2 regions of the Vibrio sp. 2130-1 genome follow, and region 1 is predicted to be linked to the other one. Evidence: riboswitches for the same ligand, from Rfam matches in the RefSeq annotation. Region 1 holds a riboswitch; the other holds the start of a gene.
What was found. A riboswitch is a leader RNA that binds a small molecule or an ion and turns the genes downstream of it on or off. The one in region 1 is predicted to bind thiamine pyrophosphate.

Region 2: linked by a shared signal. The riboswitch ahead of thiB (thiamine ABC transporter substrate binding subunit) and the one ahead of thiD (bifunctional hydroxymethylpyrimidine kinase/phosphomethylpyrimidine kinase) in region 1 are both predicted to bind thiamine pyrophosphate.

Annotation. Positions count from the first base shown of each region.
Region 1 covers NZ_JAWOUT010000009.1:207,405-215,485, reverse strand. Annotated here, with positions in the region: gene trmY (tRNA (pseudouridine(54)-N(1))-methyltransferase TrmY) at 25-624, shown strand; gene R7Q09_RS15610 (TldD/PmbA family protein) at 702-2,045, opposite strand; gene R7Q09_RS15605 (TldD/PmbA family protein) at 2,045-3,430, opposite strand; TPP riboswitch at 3,742-3,849, shown strand; gene thiD (bifunctional hydroxymethylpyrimidine kinase/phosphomethylpyrimidine kinase) at 3,947-4,804, shown strand; gene R7Q09_RS15595 (ABC transporter ATP-binding protein) at 4,794-5,549, shown strand; gene R7Q09_RS15590 (ABC transporter permease) at 5,542-6,342, shown strand; gene R7Q09_RS15585 (ABC transporter substrate-binding protein) at 6,390-7,340, shown strand; gene tenA (thiaminase II) at 7,395-8,063, shown strand; gene thiM (hydroxyethylthiazole kinase) at 8,076-8,081, shown strand, end outside.
Region 2 covers NZ_JAWOUT010000006.1:274,873-282,953, reverse strand. Annotated here, with positions in the region: gene R7Q09_RS11670 (TRAP transporter permease) at 1-44, shown strand, start outside; gene R7Q09_RS11665 (universal stress protein) at 90-527, shown strand; gene R7Q09_RS11660 (alkene reductase) at 591-1,667, opposite strand; gene R7Q09_RS11655 (LysR family transcriptional regulator) at 1,760-2,707, shown strand; gene thiQ (thiamine ABC transporter ATP-binding protein) at 2,726-3,430, opposite strand; gene thiP (thiamine/thiamine pyrophosphate ABC transporter permease ThiP) at 3,430-5,016, opposite strand; gene thiB (thiamine ABC transporter substrate binding subunit) at 5,058-6,050, opposite strand; TPP riboswitch at 6,123-6,259, opposite strand; gene R7Q09_RS11635 (flavin prenyltransferase UbiX) at 6,297-6,935, opposite strand; gene mpl (UDP-N-acetylmuramate:L-alanyl-gamma-D-glutamyl-meso-diaminopimelate ligase) at 6,941-8,081, opposite strand, start outside.

The sequences.
Region 1 (8,081 bases):
TCTTCCTATATAGAGGCTAAATTCATGCGCTCTTTTGTTTTACGAGCTCGCGCGGCGCCAACCACCAGCAAAGCACTGTTAGAAGGTGTTGGTAATGAAGCGCATACAGAGATTCTTGCTCATACCATGATGAACACGATGTTCGTTGCTCAATCACACCGTGAAGATGTGGTTGTTCACTTGGTTTTAGAAAGCACAAAAGATTTCTCACGCACCATTACTATTCGCTCCAACGACATCACCAACATTGGCGGCTTCCATGAGTCAACCTTGATTGCAGCAGTGGCTCGCGCTTTGGATGCTTCGGTTGGTATGGGTAAAGAGCAACTTCGTGAAGTCGAACCTGGTATTACCGTTCGTACAGTGAGCTTTGAACGCCTAGTACAAGAACTGGCAGAAGATCACCAACTATATATGCTGGATAAGAAAGGCGAATTTGTTCGTGATGCAGAAATTGGTGAAAACCCATGTTTCTTGCTAACTGACCATATACCGATGCCGAAGAAGTCGTTCAACAGCTTAAAGCGCCTTGGCACAGAGAAGATCAGCTTAGGTCCTAAGATGCTTTTCGCTTCTCAGTGTGTAGTATTGATCCACAATGAGTTGGACATACGCGAATTCTAGTTATTCGCGCACACGTTGCTAGATAATGAAAGAGGACTCTATTGAGTCCTCTTATTGTTTCTATAGTAATGCTAAGTTTACTTACCACCAATGCTCAAACGAGCAAAACGAACGTCTGGCGAGAAGAAAGTTCGGCTATCGTTAATTAGCTGAGTATCACCTACTGCCTCAACTTCTTGCAGCATATTGTAGAAGTTACCCGCTACCGTGATCCCACGAACTGGTTGAATGCGCTTACCATCACGGCACAAGAAACCACTCGCGCCAAATGAGAAATCACCACTCACTGCATCCGCACCAGAATGGACACCTTGAAGTTCGACTAACTCTAGGTACTCACCCGCTTTTACTTCTGACGCACTGCTGTTACCCGTCGCAATCACTTTGTGATTCGCTGATACGTCTAGGCTCGATTTTGCACCGCGAGCGGCACTTGCTGTCGAGACTGCGCCCAAGTAACTTGCGGTCTGGCTGTTGTGTAGCAAGGTTTTCAACTCACCATTAGCAATCATGACATTATCTTGAGTAGCGAAGCCTTCACTATCAAAACTCGCGATTGCCATACCATTTGGCATGTAAGCCGTATCAGTAAAGGTAATCAAATCACTCGCAACACGTTGACCAAGCTTGTCACCCAGTGGCGTAATGCCTTTCATCGCGCTTACGCCAGAGAAAGCACTGCCGAAAGCACCGAATAAACTTGCTAGCGCATTGATGTGGAAGATAGCAGGGTAGTTACCCGTAGCAACCGGTGCGCCTTCAAGAAGATCGCGAGCAAGGTTGTAGCCACCTTCGATACAGTAAGCTGGATTCAACTCATAAAAACGGCGACCCAGTGACATTCTACCCGCCATTGACTGTTTGCCGTCTTTTTCAAACAAGGTATACGCGTAACAAGTGAACGAGCGCTCGAAGTGTTGACACAATGTGCCTTGAGTATTGGCAATGATCAGTTGTGTTTCGCCATCGCTGTAACCATTGTAAGGTGCGCTAGAGGCGTGAGGCAGAGCTACTACACCTTGCTCAAGTGCGAGAGACAGTTCGATTTTTTCGTCAACAGAAGTTGTATCTTCTTGCGCAATCTCAGCAACATCAGTCGCGATTTGGCTGTTCACGCAGCTAATAGTCTGATGTTCATCTTGCTTGGAAAAGCGAGCGCTTTGCAGTGCGTTGGTCAGCATCAAATCTAAGCTTGGTTGCTCTAACGACTCAGAATAGCTTGTTGCAACGCGCGCATCTTTCACAACACGAACACCCAGAACTTGGCTTGAGCTTACTTTGTACTCATCCAGCTTTCCTTGGTTCGCTTTCAGAGAAAAGCTGCTGTTGCGGTTTACAATGACGTCCGCTTCTGCACCTTGGCGTTTTGCTTCTGATAGGACGTAATCAACCGCATTAAGAAGTTGTTGTTCTTGGCTCATTAGTTACCGCCTCCTACCAGAATGTTATCGACTTTCAGCGTTGGCTGACCGACTGTTGTTGGCACTGAACCACTCACGGAACCACACATGCCCGGCGCAAGTGCCATGTCTTTGCCGACCATGCTGATTTCTTTCAACACTTTTGGACCCGTGCTGATCAGCGTTGCTGTTTTCAGAGGCTTGGTGATTTTGCCATTTTCAATGAGGTAGGCTTCACGAACAGCAAAGTTAAACTCCCCCGTACCCGGTTGAACAGAGCCACCGCCCATCTTCTTCGCATAGATACCACGTTCGATGCCTGCCAGCATGTCATTAAGTGAATGCTCGCCCTCTTCGATAAAGGTGTTACGCATGCGCGAGGTTGGTGCGAACTTGTAGTTTTGACGACGACCAGAACCCGTAGGCTCATAACCTGTCTTCATGCCACCCATTTTATCGACCATAAAGCTGGTTAGCTTACCGTCTTTGATCAATTGGGTGCGCTGAGTCTTCATGCCTTCGTCATCAACATGAATCGAGCCCCATTCGTTGGTCATGGTGCCATCATCGACTGCATTCACCGCGGTGTGAGCAACCATTTCGCCCATCTTGTCGTGGAATACTGATGCTTTCTTCGCAACCGAAGTGGTTTCTAGCAAGTGACCACACGCTTCATGGAAGATAACGCCGCCAAAGCCGTTACCAATTACCACTGGCATTTCACCCGATGGACAAGCATCAGCGCCAAGTTTTACCAACGCTTGTTGCGCGATAGTTTGACCTAGCTCTTTCGCATCAAGCTGTTCACTGAACTCCCAGCCAGCAAGAGCACCAGGACCTTCCATACCAGAAGACTGCTCATTACCTTTTTGAGCGACAGTATTACCAGCAACTCTGATGTAGTGACGAGTATCGTCAACGTGTAGACCTTCTGAATTGAAGATAGACACTTGCTGTTCGCGCTGAAGCACGCTGCCAATAAACTGGCTGATATGCTCACTCTCAGCACGTGCGGCTTGGTCAACTTTCAATAGAAACGCGATTTTTGAATCTAGGTTAGCATCCTTACTTAGTGGCATGCGGCAACCATGTTGGATTGGGTAGCGGTTCAAATTCAAAGAACCCGCTGACGCGATTTGCTCACGCTTGTCTTTTGCAGCAAGCAGCGAGGTTACGCGCTTTAGTTCGGCTTCATCTGTGCTGTTGGTGTAACCGTAAAGCACCTTATGACCGAAAAAAAGACGAATACCGATACCAAAATCGATACCCGAGTTAACCTTATCCACTTCACCAGATGCGATCTGGACAGTGTTGGTTTGGTGATGTTCAACGAATAGTTCAGCGAAATCAGCCCCCAAAAAGAGCGCATGATCGATCACTGACTTCGCTGTTACAGAATTAAGCATGAAGTCTCCTTGCTCGATGATCGTCTTAGCCATCCTAATTAACTGTGAAAAAGTTCAACAAAGTTAAATTGGCAACACGTTAAATTTTAACAGTTTTTTAACCTTGTTTTGTGCTAATCCTTGCTTAACGAGACCACGATTATTTATTAAATATTCCAGGTTCTGCTCATTCACCAGAGCGTTGCACTAGTAAATTCCACCCAGCAAACCATTTAGGTGCTTACTTTATCACTCACCTCGCATAATTGAATACTCATTATAATTACGCTCAAAAAACGTATCCCTTCCGCAATGGTCCTGCTATCATCCGAACGAAATAGTCGGGGGGCCACACGACAAGTGTTGGCTGAGATCGAAATTCGAGACCCGTTGAACCTGATTCAGTTAGCACTGACGTAGGGAACTATGCACACTTTGCCTTTCGTCGCCCCTCTTAGGTAAGCGATAGCGATCGAAAAATCGATCTATCTGCAACGGTCAAAGTCAGTTCCTATACGTCTTGTAGTAGGAGCGACCATGACGCAGCAATCACAACCTCATTCACATCACACGCCAGCCTTGCCTACCCCTATCGTATTGACCATCGCGGGCTCAGACAGTGGCGGCGGCGCAGGTATTCAAGCCGACATCAAAGCGATGTCCGCAACCGGCAGTTTTGCTTGCTCGGTAATCACGGCGATTACTTCGCAAAATACCCAAGGCGTTTCTGCGATTTTCCCCATTCCTCTCGACCATGTAGAGAGCCAACTTGATGCAGTATTTACCGACCTCAACATCGTTGCAGTCAAAGTGGGCATGCTGGCCGATTCCAACATCATCAAAGTCGTTGCTGACAAAATTAAACAATACCAGCCAAAACACCTCGTGATTGACCCTGTAATGGTGGCCACCAGCGGCGATCTATTACTAGAGCAGTCAGCAATCAGCACTTTAAAAGAAGAATTGATTCCGCTCGCAGACATCATTACCCCTAACCTACCCGAAGGCGCAGCATTGACGGGTAAGCCAGTGCCTCAATCAGAGTCTGAAATGAACGATATGATTACCGAGCTTCGTGCGCTTGGAGCCAAAGCTATTCTGCTCAAAGGCGGTCACCTTGAAGAAAATGAAAACAGCAACGATCTGCTTATCATGCAAGACAGTGCCGAGTTAATCAGCGCTAAACGCTTTCCAACCAAAAACACCCATGGCACAGGCTGCACGCTGTCTTCTGCTATCGCGTCTTATCTTGGACAAGGCAACAATCTGCACAAAGCGGTGCACCTTGGTAAGCAGTACATCAGCCAAGCTATCGCGCACGCTGATGAATTGGATGTCGGTAAAGGTCACGGCCCTGTGAACCACTTTTTTGCGGGTCATACTTATGTTCGCTAACGCGATTGGCATTCAGCTTTCCGATGCTAGCCTGCGATACAAAGATAGCCAAACACCGACTTTAGCAGGAATGAACATGACCATTCCCGTCGGTATATGGACGGTATTACTCGGACGAAGTGGCTGCGGGAAAACGACGATCCTTCGTTATCTAGCTGGGTTGTTAGACGACAAAGTCGAATGGCATGGTGAATTAACCACCACGGATGGCATTGCCTTGCACGAACGTATTGCCTACATGGCACAACAAGACTTGTTGCTACCATGGCTAAATGTGTTAGACAACGTCTGCCTCAGCACTCGGTTTTCTCAAGAACAAGCACCAGAGCAAAATAAACAACGCGCACTGACTTTACTAAACCAAGTAGGACTCGCCGATTACGCTGATGCTAAGCCTGCTCAGCTCTCTGGGGGCATGAGACAGCGCGTTGCCCTTGCTCGCACTCTGATGCAAGACAAGCCTCTAGTTCTGATGGATGAGCCTTTCTCTGCACTGGACGCGGTTACTCGTCATAAGTTGCAAACCTTGTCTGCCGAATTACTGAAAGATAAGACGGTTGTTCTGATTACCCACGACCCACAAGAAGCGGTGCGATTAGCTCACCAACTCTATGTGTTGCAAGGCACACCTGCGCAAGCTCAGCACTTGGTCGTTCCAGACTCCAAGCCGCCCCGAGCTCTCGATGGAGAGTGCGCGGCGCTACAACAAGCGATTTTGGATCAATTGGAGAAAGACTATGAGTGATATGACTCAGTACAACTCCGTTTCGGCACGCATTAGTAAAAAAGAACGCGTGACCCATCCGGCTCTGCGCTTGGTCATTAGCACAGCGGTGATCTTGGGATTGTGGCAGTTGGTTGTTGTGGTATTCGACATGCCAAGCTTCATCTTACCTTCACCAATTGAAGTGCTGGATAGATTGGTCACTCGTTACGATGTCTTGCTCAAACATACTTGGGTTACCGCGCAAGAGATCTTACTTGGCTTGGCGCTTGGATTATCGATGGGTTTGCTGTTCGCATTGCAAATGCTGATGTTCGAGCCGCTCAAGCGCTGGTTACTGCCCATTCTGATTGCTAGCCAAGCGATCCCTGTGTTCGCCATCGCGCCAGTGCTCATGCTTTGGCTGGGTTACGGCATTGCATCAAAAGTAGTCATGGCGGCAATCATCATCTTTTTCCCCGTCACGACATGTTGCTATGACGGTTTGCGCAATACACCAACAGGTTACCTCGACCTTGCCAAGACCATGGGCGCCTCTAAATGGCAGTTACTTCGTCATATTCAATTGCCAGCCGCACTACCAACTTTAGCTTCAGGTATTCGTGTTGCCGTCGTTATTGCGCCGATTGGAGCAGTGGTCGGTGAGTGGGTAGGTTCAAGTGAAGGCTTGGGTTATCTGATGCTCCAAGCCAACGCTCGCATGATCATTGATGAGATGTTTGCGGCGCTGTTTATCCTCGCCGTGCTGTCTATCGCACTCTACTTCATCACCGATAAATTATTGAAAAAAGCCATCCCTTGGGAAAGTAAGTAATTACAGAAAATAACCAAAGAAAATTGGGAAAGAAAAGGAAGAACCCCGTGAATAAAAACAAACTTATGAGCGCTGCTGCTCTACTCGCTTCAGTGGTATCAACCAACGTGCTTGCTGCTGAAAAAGAGATGACACTGATGTTGGATTGGTTCGTCAACCCAAATCATGGTCCTATCGTGATTGCCAAAGAGCGTGGTTACTTCAAAGAACAAGGTTTGAAGGTCAACATTCAAGAGCCTGCTGATCCAAGCACACCACCTAAGTTGGTCGCGGCGGGTAAAGTCGACATGGCGATCTCTTACCAACCAAGCCTGACCATCGATGTCGCGGCTGGTTTGCCACTAATCCGCTCTGCGACTTTGATTGCTACGCCACTCAACACGCTGATGGTGTTGGACAACGGTAAGAATGAAAACCTTGGCGACTTAAAAGGCAAGAAGATCGGTATTGCGATCGCCGGCAACGAAGAAGCGACAATCGGCACCATGCTTGCGCAAGAGAACGTGAAGTTTTCTGACGTACAAATCATCAACGTAGGTTGGGCGCTGTCTTCGTCTCTTGCGTCTGGCAAAGTGGATGCGATTTGGGGCGGTCTACGTAACTTCGAAACCAACCAACTGGCACTAGAAGGTTATAAAGCTAAAGCCTTCTTCCCTGAAGAACACGGAGTACCAGCGTATGACGAGTTAGTCTTCGTAGCCAATGCAAAAACCTACGACAAAGAAGCCATCAAGGCATTCAACAAAGCACTAGAGCAAGCGACCACTTACATCGTTAACCATCCAAAAGAGTCGTGGAAAGAGTTTGTGGCTTATTCACCAGACACACTCAACAACGAGCTTAACCAACGCGCTTGGAACGACACACTAACTCGTTTCGCTCTTCGTCCATCTGCAGTAGATCTGAAACGCTACGATGATTACGCCGAGTTTATGTATTCACAAAAAATCATCGAAACACTGCCAAAAGCGAAAGATTACGTACCGAATTTTGACTAATTCTACTGACCTTAGGATCTAAGCCTAGGGTCTTTTGATAACGAGATACCCATAATGAAATACCAAGATTTGATCGACGCTTGCCGCCAAGATTGGCAAGAATACACCGAGCATGCTTTCGTGCAGCAATTGGCGCAGGGCACTCTGGCTCAGCCTTGTTTTCTGCATTACCTAAAGCAGGATTTTCTTTTCCTAAAACAGTACGCACGAGCTTACGCATTAGCGATCTACAAAGCGCGTACTTTGGATGACATGCGCCGCGCGCTCCCAAGCGTACATGCATTGCTAGATTCTGAAATCGCCCATCACGTGACTTACTGTGAGCAATGGGGGCTGACGGAATCCGACCTAGAAAACGAGCCAGAAGATTTCGGCACTGTGGCTTACACCCGCTACGTATTGGATGCTGGCATGACGGGCGATCTTGTTGATCTATACGCGGCACTAGCGCCATGCTCCATCGGTTATGCCGTAATCGGTAAGATGCTGATTGAAGATGAAAAGACAGTAATCGAAGGCAACCCATATGCAAGTTGGATCAACCTCTACGGTGGTGAGGAATTCCAATCTGGTGTCGCAAAAGGGGCAGAACACTTTAATCAGTTGCTAGCAGAAATTGATATCAACAGCCAGCGCGGTCAAAACCTGATTCAGGTATTCAAAACCGCAACGCGTATGGAAGTAGCATTCTGGCAACAAGGTCTGAACGCTCAGCAAGATTAATCGGAGAGTCTCATGTTA
Region 2 (8,081 bases), on a different contig from region 1:
TGAACCAAAAACGTCGTGCTCGTAAGGAACAATTGAGCGCATAACCGATTTGGCCCCGAGGATAAAGGGGCCTTAATGAGAGACATTGAATGTACAAACAAATTCTTGTTCCGGTTGATCTAAATGACCAAGGCTTTTCAGACCGAGCGGTTGAACTAGCGGTTTGGCAGGCAAAGCAAGCAAATGCTCAAATCCATCTTCTGACTGTACTACCTGGTATTCACATGTCGATGGTTGCCACATACTTTCCGAAAGATGCTGCGGCCAAAATGAAGCAAGACGTGAAGCAGCAACTAAAAACTTTCGCTAATGAGCATATTGCTGAAGATGTGGTTTACCAAGTGCATGTTGCTGAAGGCAAGGCCTACGCGACCATTCTTGATTATGCAGAACGTTTAGGCGCTGATCTCATCATTATGCCAAGCCACAAGCGCTCTAAAATCAATAAAGTAATGCTTGGCTCTGTCGCGAGTAAGGTTGTGGAATATTCTCCAATCAATGTGATGGTCGTAAAACCGCAAGGCTAAGTAAATACAGAAACGAAAAAGGACGCTAACATTAGCGTCCTTTTTATATGAAACAAGTAAGGGTTATGCCATCACTGGGTAATCGGTATAACCTTCTGCTCCCCCCAAATAAAAGTGTTCTGGTTTCGCCTCATTAAGAGGTGCATTTTTCTTAAATCGCTCAACTAAATCTGGGTTTGCGATAAAGGGAACGCCAAATGCGACCACATCAACTTTGTTTTCTGCAATTGCTGTTGCCGCTTCTTGTGCACTGTAGCCCACGTTCGCCATTAAGTGACCTTGATAGTTTTCGCGTGCTGGCTTGAGAACATCTGCTTTTTGTACGCCTTTCAGATCCGCACGCATCACGTGCCAATAAGCAAGATCGAAAGAATTAAGTTGCTCTGCTAAGTAACGCACCAAACCAACTGGATCACTGTCTTTCATGTCATTAAATCCATTTAGCGGAGATGTACGCAGACCGACTCTTCCGGGTCCCCACACCTCAACGACTTCTTTCACTATCTCAAGTAAAAATCGAGCACGATTTTCAACCGAGCCACCGTATTCATCGGTACGTAAATTTGAGCCGTCACGAAGGAAGTTATCAATAAGATAACCATTGGCGCCATGTATCTCGACCCCATCAAAGCCGGCTTTCTTGGCGTTTTCTGCACCTTGTTTAAACGCCGCAACAATGGAAGCTATCTCATCCACTTCGAGTGCTCGTGGTACCGTATATGCTTGCTTACCCGAAGGGGTATGGACTAATTCATCACGAATGGCCAATGCGCTCGCCGCTACAGGTGTTTTTCCTTCATTCAGATCAGGATGACAAGCTCGTCCCGCATGCCAAATTTGCAGTACAATCTTACCGCCTCTCTCATGAACCGCATCCGTTACCTTTTTCCAAGCTGCGATTTGCTCTTCGTTGTAAATGCCCGGTTCTGCCATAAAAGCAGACGTACCTTCCATCACCATGGTGCATTCAGCAATGATAAGTCCGGCACTCGCACGTTGAGCGTAGTATTCAACCATAAGGTCATTAGGAATATGGTCTGCGCCAGCACGAGCTCTCGTTAAAGGCGCCATAATAGCACGGTTATCTAATGCTAATTGACCGAGTTCGATAGGAGAAAATAAGTCTACAGAGTTGGACATGTTGTTTACCTCAAATGACAATAACTTGATGGCTAAGGATGAGGTGCCAGACTATAATCAGATTAATATTGAAACAATATGGATAATTGAAAGTGATTGTTCGCAATTTAGAAACAATTGACTTTAGAACGCTTTCTATCTTTGTCACAAGCTGTCGACTACTGAGCTTAACCAAGTGCGCGCTGGAGTTAAACCTACCGAAATCTACTGTTAGTAAAGCCATAACCAAACTCGAACAACACTTTGAAGCCAAACTCCTAGAGCGCACAACCCGAAAGTTAGTGATCACCGAAGCTGGCCAAATGGTTTTAGAGCGTGCTGCAAGCTTAGTTGAGGAATTCCACTCAATTGGCCATGACGTACTGGAGATGGAACAACAGATCCAAGGCCGGCTGCGTATTTCCGCGCCACCAGCGTTGGATGCGTATATGGCGGAACACATCTTTTTGCCATTTTTAAAACAATGGCCAAAAGTACAAATTGCGTTAGAAGCATCGAACGATTTTGTTGATCTGTTTTCACACGGCTTTGATATGGCAATTCGAGTCGGTCAGATAGTTGATGATCGATTGATCGCAAAAAAATTAGGCTATACGACTCGAGTCCTGGCTGCTAGCCCTGAGTATTTAGCTGAGTTCGGCGTACCTGAAACGCCAGAAGACCTGACAAAACACAACTGTTTGAGGTATCAATATGTTTCAGAAATAGGGCCTTGGACGCTGATCTCACACGATAATACCGTCAATGTTTCAATAACCAGTAACTTCTCAAGTACAACTGTAGAAGCAATATTAAAAGGCGCACTTAAAGGACTAGGCATCGCTAACTTACCTGTGCAAAACATGACGCAAGAGCTAGAAAGTGGCACCTTAGTCAGAGTGTTGCCGCAATGGCACACGGTACCAATGCCTATTTATCTAGTCTATCGTCCTGGAGCAAACCGCCCACGGCGCGTACAAGCAATGATTGACCATATCATGAGCTTAAGATCTCAATTTGAATTTGGCCCTAGGCATGGTTTGTGTTGCGGAGAAGCATGACCTAGCAACTATCAGGCACTAGCATGCGGCTCGGATAAATGCCGCAAGCTTCTCACTAGCATGCTGTTCACTCAATGCAGACATATCACCCGCGGCTTCCACTTTACCATCCGCCACAAACACAAAGTGGCTGGCAATCGCTTTGGCATCGCTTAAATGGTGCGTGACCATCAATACGGTTATTCCCCGCTCTGCTGCCAGTTTTTTTACCAAGCTCAGCATCTCTTCACGCAACACCGGATCAAGCGCCGAGAACGGCTCATCCAACAGCCACATGGGATGAGGCTGAACAAAACAACGCGCTAAGGCAACACGTTGACGCTGGCCACCAGAAAGATGCTCTGGCAAACGGTCGAGGTACTCTGCAACACCAACTTGCTGCGCGGCTTGTTCAATCTGACGATTTTGGTCCACCGTAAGCTTTAGCCCTGGGTGTAAGCCCAAACCGATGTTGTCACGCACCGATAAGTGAGCAAACAAATTGTGCTCTTGGAACAACATAGAGAACGGACGCAGATAAGGCTCTTTACGCACAATGGACTCACCATCAACACAAATATCACCACGGTCAGGATGGATGAATCCTGCCACCAACGCCAGCAAGGTTGACTTCCCTGCCCCACTTGGTCCCATCAGCGATACAATCTGTCCTTGCTCAATCGTTAAGTCAAAACGAAACAGTTCACGTTGGTAGGTGTACTGCACATCATCCAACACTAACATTACGCTCTCTCCTTCGTTTTCAATACTTTCTCAATCAAGGCAAAACAGCCCACACTCAACAACAATAGGGTCACCGATACCACCGCAGCTGCGTCCATCTGATAACTGCCAAGCAACTGGAACAAATACAGAGGTAAGGTACGAAACTCTTGTCCACCAAACAGTGCTATGGCACTTAAATCCCCTATTGCAAACATAAAGCTGATCGCAAACGCATGTGCAAACGGCTTGCGTAGCGCCTGCCACTCCACCACTTTAAACCGTTGCCAGCCACGCATGCCTAAGCTGGCACATACATACTGATACTGTTGTTCAATGTGCAGCATTGGCTGCGCTAGCGTTTTGATCACGTAAGGCAAAGCCATTAAACCGTTCACCAAAATCACGACAAAAAATGCCAAGCTAAAAACATCGGTAAATGCGCGCAGTAGTAAGAATAAACCGGTGCTAATCACCAGACCTGGAGTCACCAAAATAACGGTGCCGATTAACTCAATCTGATCGGCTCGCGTGTTTTTGTACTGCAACCGCCAACGGCGACTGGTCAATAGTATGGACACCCCTGCAGCGACCGCAAGCGCGCTAGCGACACAGGCGACTTTGAGGGAGTTCAATAGCGCAGACCAAAAACGCTCATCGGTTAATACAGTCCAAACTTGTTGGTTGATGCCACTCAGTAACACCATCAATAACGGCGGTATTACCAGTAAAAAGGCACCTATGATCCAAAAGCTATCCCAAGCTTTTGACCACCCATGATCCTTCGTTAAATATTGCTGTACCGATGTGCTTCCAGCACTGATAGAAACAGGCCTTGTTAACTTCTGCACTCCAATAGCAAGCAGTCCACATAACAGCATCTGCCACAGCGCCAATAACGCCCCAGCTTGTAAATCAAAATCAAACTTAATCGCTTGGTAAATGGCCAATTCAATGGTGGTGGATTTTGGCCCGCCCCCCAACGCCATTACAGTGGCAAAACTGGTAAAGCACAACATAAACACCAACCCACAAACGTGGGGAAGCTGCTGCCTTAAACGCGGCCATTCTACCCAGCGAAACTTATCCCAATGGCTCATCCCAAGATGCGCGCAAAGCTTATGCTGCTCGGCAGGAATAGACTCCAAGGCTTGCAGAAGCAATCGTGCCGCGTAAGGTAAATTAAAGAACACATGGGCGAGTAAAATGCCGTTCAAACCGTAAATAGAGAATGGCAGTTTAGTGTCGAAACTTTGCAACCACTGCGCCAACAAACCACTGTTGCCATAAATCGCTAACAGCCCAAAAACACCAACCAAAACCGGCAAAACCAGTGTCGATGCAAACAGCTTAAGCAGTAATGATTTACCAATAAATTGGCGACGCGAAAGTGCGTGCGCTACTGGAATGGCAAAGCCAACACTGAGCAATGTGGAAAGAAACGCTTGGTAGAAACTGAACTTGGTGACATGTTGATAGTACGGGTCGCCCCATACCACAGACACATCAAGTGAAGGGGCTTGAACAATCAAAGCACCTAGGGCAGAAATAACAAAGGTCGCGATGATCATCGCGACCCCTAAACCTATTTTTGGAACAGAATTCAAAGGTAAAACCTATCTCATTCAGATGAGGATGGAAACGTCAGCTAAAACGTCAATGCGCTTTGCCATTCGCGAATCCAAGACTTACGCATTTTTGCCACTTCATCAGCACTAAAGCTCAACGACTTGCTTGGAACACTCAAAGTTTCAAAACCTTTAGGTAACTCAACGTCAGTGACTGGGTACATCCAGTTACCCGTTGGCATCGCCGATTGGAACTCATCACTTAAAATGAAACTCATAAATTGATCAGCAAGTTCTGAGTTTTTTGCCCCTTTCACTTTGGCGGCTACTTCAACTTGCATGTAGTGGCCTTCAGCAAAATTCGCCGTAGCAAACTTCGAATCGTTTTCCGCAATTAAGTGGTACGCAGGTGAAGTGGTGTAAGAAAGCACTAAATCGGACTCACCATTGAGGAACATAGAATACGCCTCAGACCAACCTTTCGTGACCGTTACGGTTTTGCTCGCTAGCTTCTGCCACGCTTGCGTCACATCGTCGCCATAAATAGATTTCATCCATAGCATTAAGCCTTGGCCCGGCGTTGAAGTCCGCGGATCTTGGTAAATCACTTTCAGATCGTCGCGCGTTTCCACCAGCTCTTTCATGCTTTTCGGCGGATTAGCCAGTTTCTCTTTGTTGTACACAAACGCGAAGTAGCCGTAATCGTACGGTACAAACGTCGTGTCACTCCAACCGTTTGGTAACACTGTATTGGACGTATCTACATTGTGCTCGGCAAGCAGACCGGTTTTCTTCGCTTCTGCCATCAGATTGTTATCCAAACCTAATACGATGTCCGCTTTGCTATTACCGCCTTCAAGACGAAGACGATTCAGAATCGACACACCATCGTCCAACGCTACGAAGTTAACGTCACAGCCACATTTTGCTTCAAAAGCTTGCTCGATTTTAGGACCCGGCCCCCAATCTGCGGCAAAAGAATCGTAGGTATAAATAGTTAATGGGTTTTCAGCAGCAAACGCTGAAGTTGAAGTAATTGCAGCTAGGGCAATCAGATTTAGAGTGGGTTTCACTGCTCGCTCTCCATGAGTATTTCAGAGAAATAAGTTGAGCGGCACAGGGTTTGAGGCGGCTATTAAGGACTTCCAATATCCAGACTCAATTCCTACGCCAGCATTATCTGGTTCAGGTAATACGGGTCCCTAGTTAAACACTTAGGTCTCAGCGCCCCAATGCATTGATTGACTCAATGCTAAATGGGTTTGCTCCCCGATGAGTTGGATGGATTGTAAAGGTATTTGAGTGGTTACACAATCAGCTCACGAACGCTGGTCATAACCCCAACGAGGCACTAAACCTTGCTCAATACCTAAGTGGTCGAGAATTCTCGCCACCATAAAATCCACTAAGTCTTCAATGCTCTTTGGCTGATGGTAGAAACCCGGAGCCGCTGGCATGATGGTGACGCCCATTTGCGATAGCTTGTGCATGTTCTCCAGATGTAGCGTTGAAAATGGCGTTTCGCGAACCACGAGCAACAGCTGCCCGCGCTCTTTCATTACTACATCAGCGGCCCGTTCGATCAAGTTGTCCGACATACCATGTGCTATGGCCGCAACGCTTCCCGCAGAGCATGGGCAAACCACCATTTGCTTAGGTGCAGCAGAACCAGACGCAACCGGCGAGAACCAATCGTCTTTACCGCAAACGGTGATGTTATTTGGATTGCAGTTCAGGTGCTCTACCAATGCTTGCTGCGCCGCTTCTGGGCCACTTGGCAACTTAAGATTATGCTCGGTTGCCATCACAACACGAGCCGCCGAAGAAATCAGAACGTAGACATGATAATCCGCCGCAACCAAGCATTCTAAAAGACGAAGGCCGTAGGGAGCACCAGAAGCACCCGTTAATGCCAACGTGATGGCTTTTTTATGAGAGGGTTGTGTTTTGTTTTGCATATCAATCAGGCTTTTTGTTTTAACTGCTCAAGAAGTTTTCCGTGAATACCACCAAAGCCACCGTTACTCATGACTAGAATTTGGTCACCTGGTCGCGCACGTTCGACGATCTTGGCTACAAAGTTATCTATATCCGCATCGACAAACGCTGGCTGTGTGCATTGGTCGGCAATGTCTTGCACAGACCACTCGATATTATCTGGCTGGAACAAGAAGACTTCATCTGCACTGTGTAGTGACTCTGCAAGTGTGTTTTTGTGTACACCTCGCTTCATGGTGGCAGAACGCGGCTCCAACACAGCAAGGATGCGTTTTTCACCTACCTTGTTACGCAAACCACCGACAGTAAGTTCAATTGCCGTTGGGTGATGCGCAAAATCATCGTAAACCGTCACACCTTGTTCTTCACCTTTCAGCTCTAAACGGCGCTTGGTATTGATGAAACGCCCTAATGCCTGGCAAGCAAGATCCGGAGTGACTCCAACATGTCGTGCAGCAGCGATTGCCATCAGCGCATTATCCACATTGTGGTCACCCACCAAATTCCATTCGACGGTACCAACCTTCTCGCCTTGCAACGCAACGTCAAATTTTGAGCCATCAAGCACTAATTTGTGCGCTTGCCAGTCGCCATCAACACCTGAAAACTGCTTTTCTGTCCAGCAACCACGCTCGAATACATCCGCCAAAGCTTGGTCTTGCTTCGGAGCTAAGATTAAGCCATTGCCGGGAACCGTTCGCACTAAATGATGGAATTGGCGCTTGATCGCTTCTAGATCATCGAAGATATCAGCATGATCAAACTCAAGATTGTTCATGATTAAAGTGCGAGGATGGTAATGCACAAACTTAGAACGCTTATCGAAAAAAGCACTGTCATATTCGTCCGCTTCAACGACAAAAAACATGCTTTCACCCAAACGAGCAGACACTCCGAAGTTACCGAGTACCCCACCGACTAAGAAACCCGGTTGATAACCACAATCTTCAAGTATCCAAGCAAGCATGCTCGACGTAGTCGTTTTCCCATGTGTACCCGATACCGCCAATACCCACCGATCATGCAGCAAAAACTCGTTGAGCCACTGCGGGCCAGAGGTGTAACGCATGTTAGTGTTGAGCACATGCTCGACACACGGGTTGCCA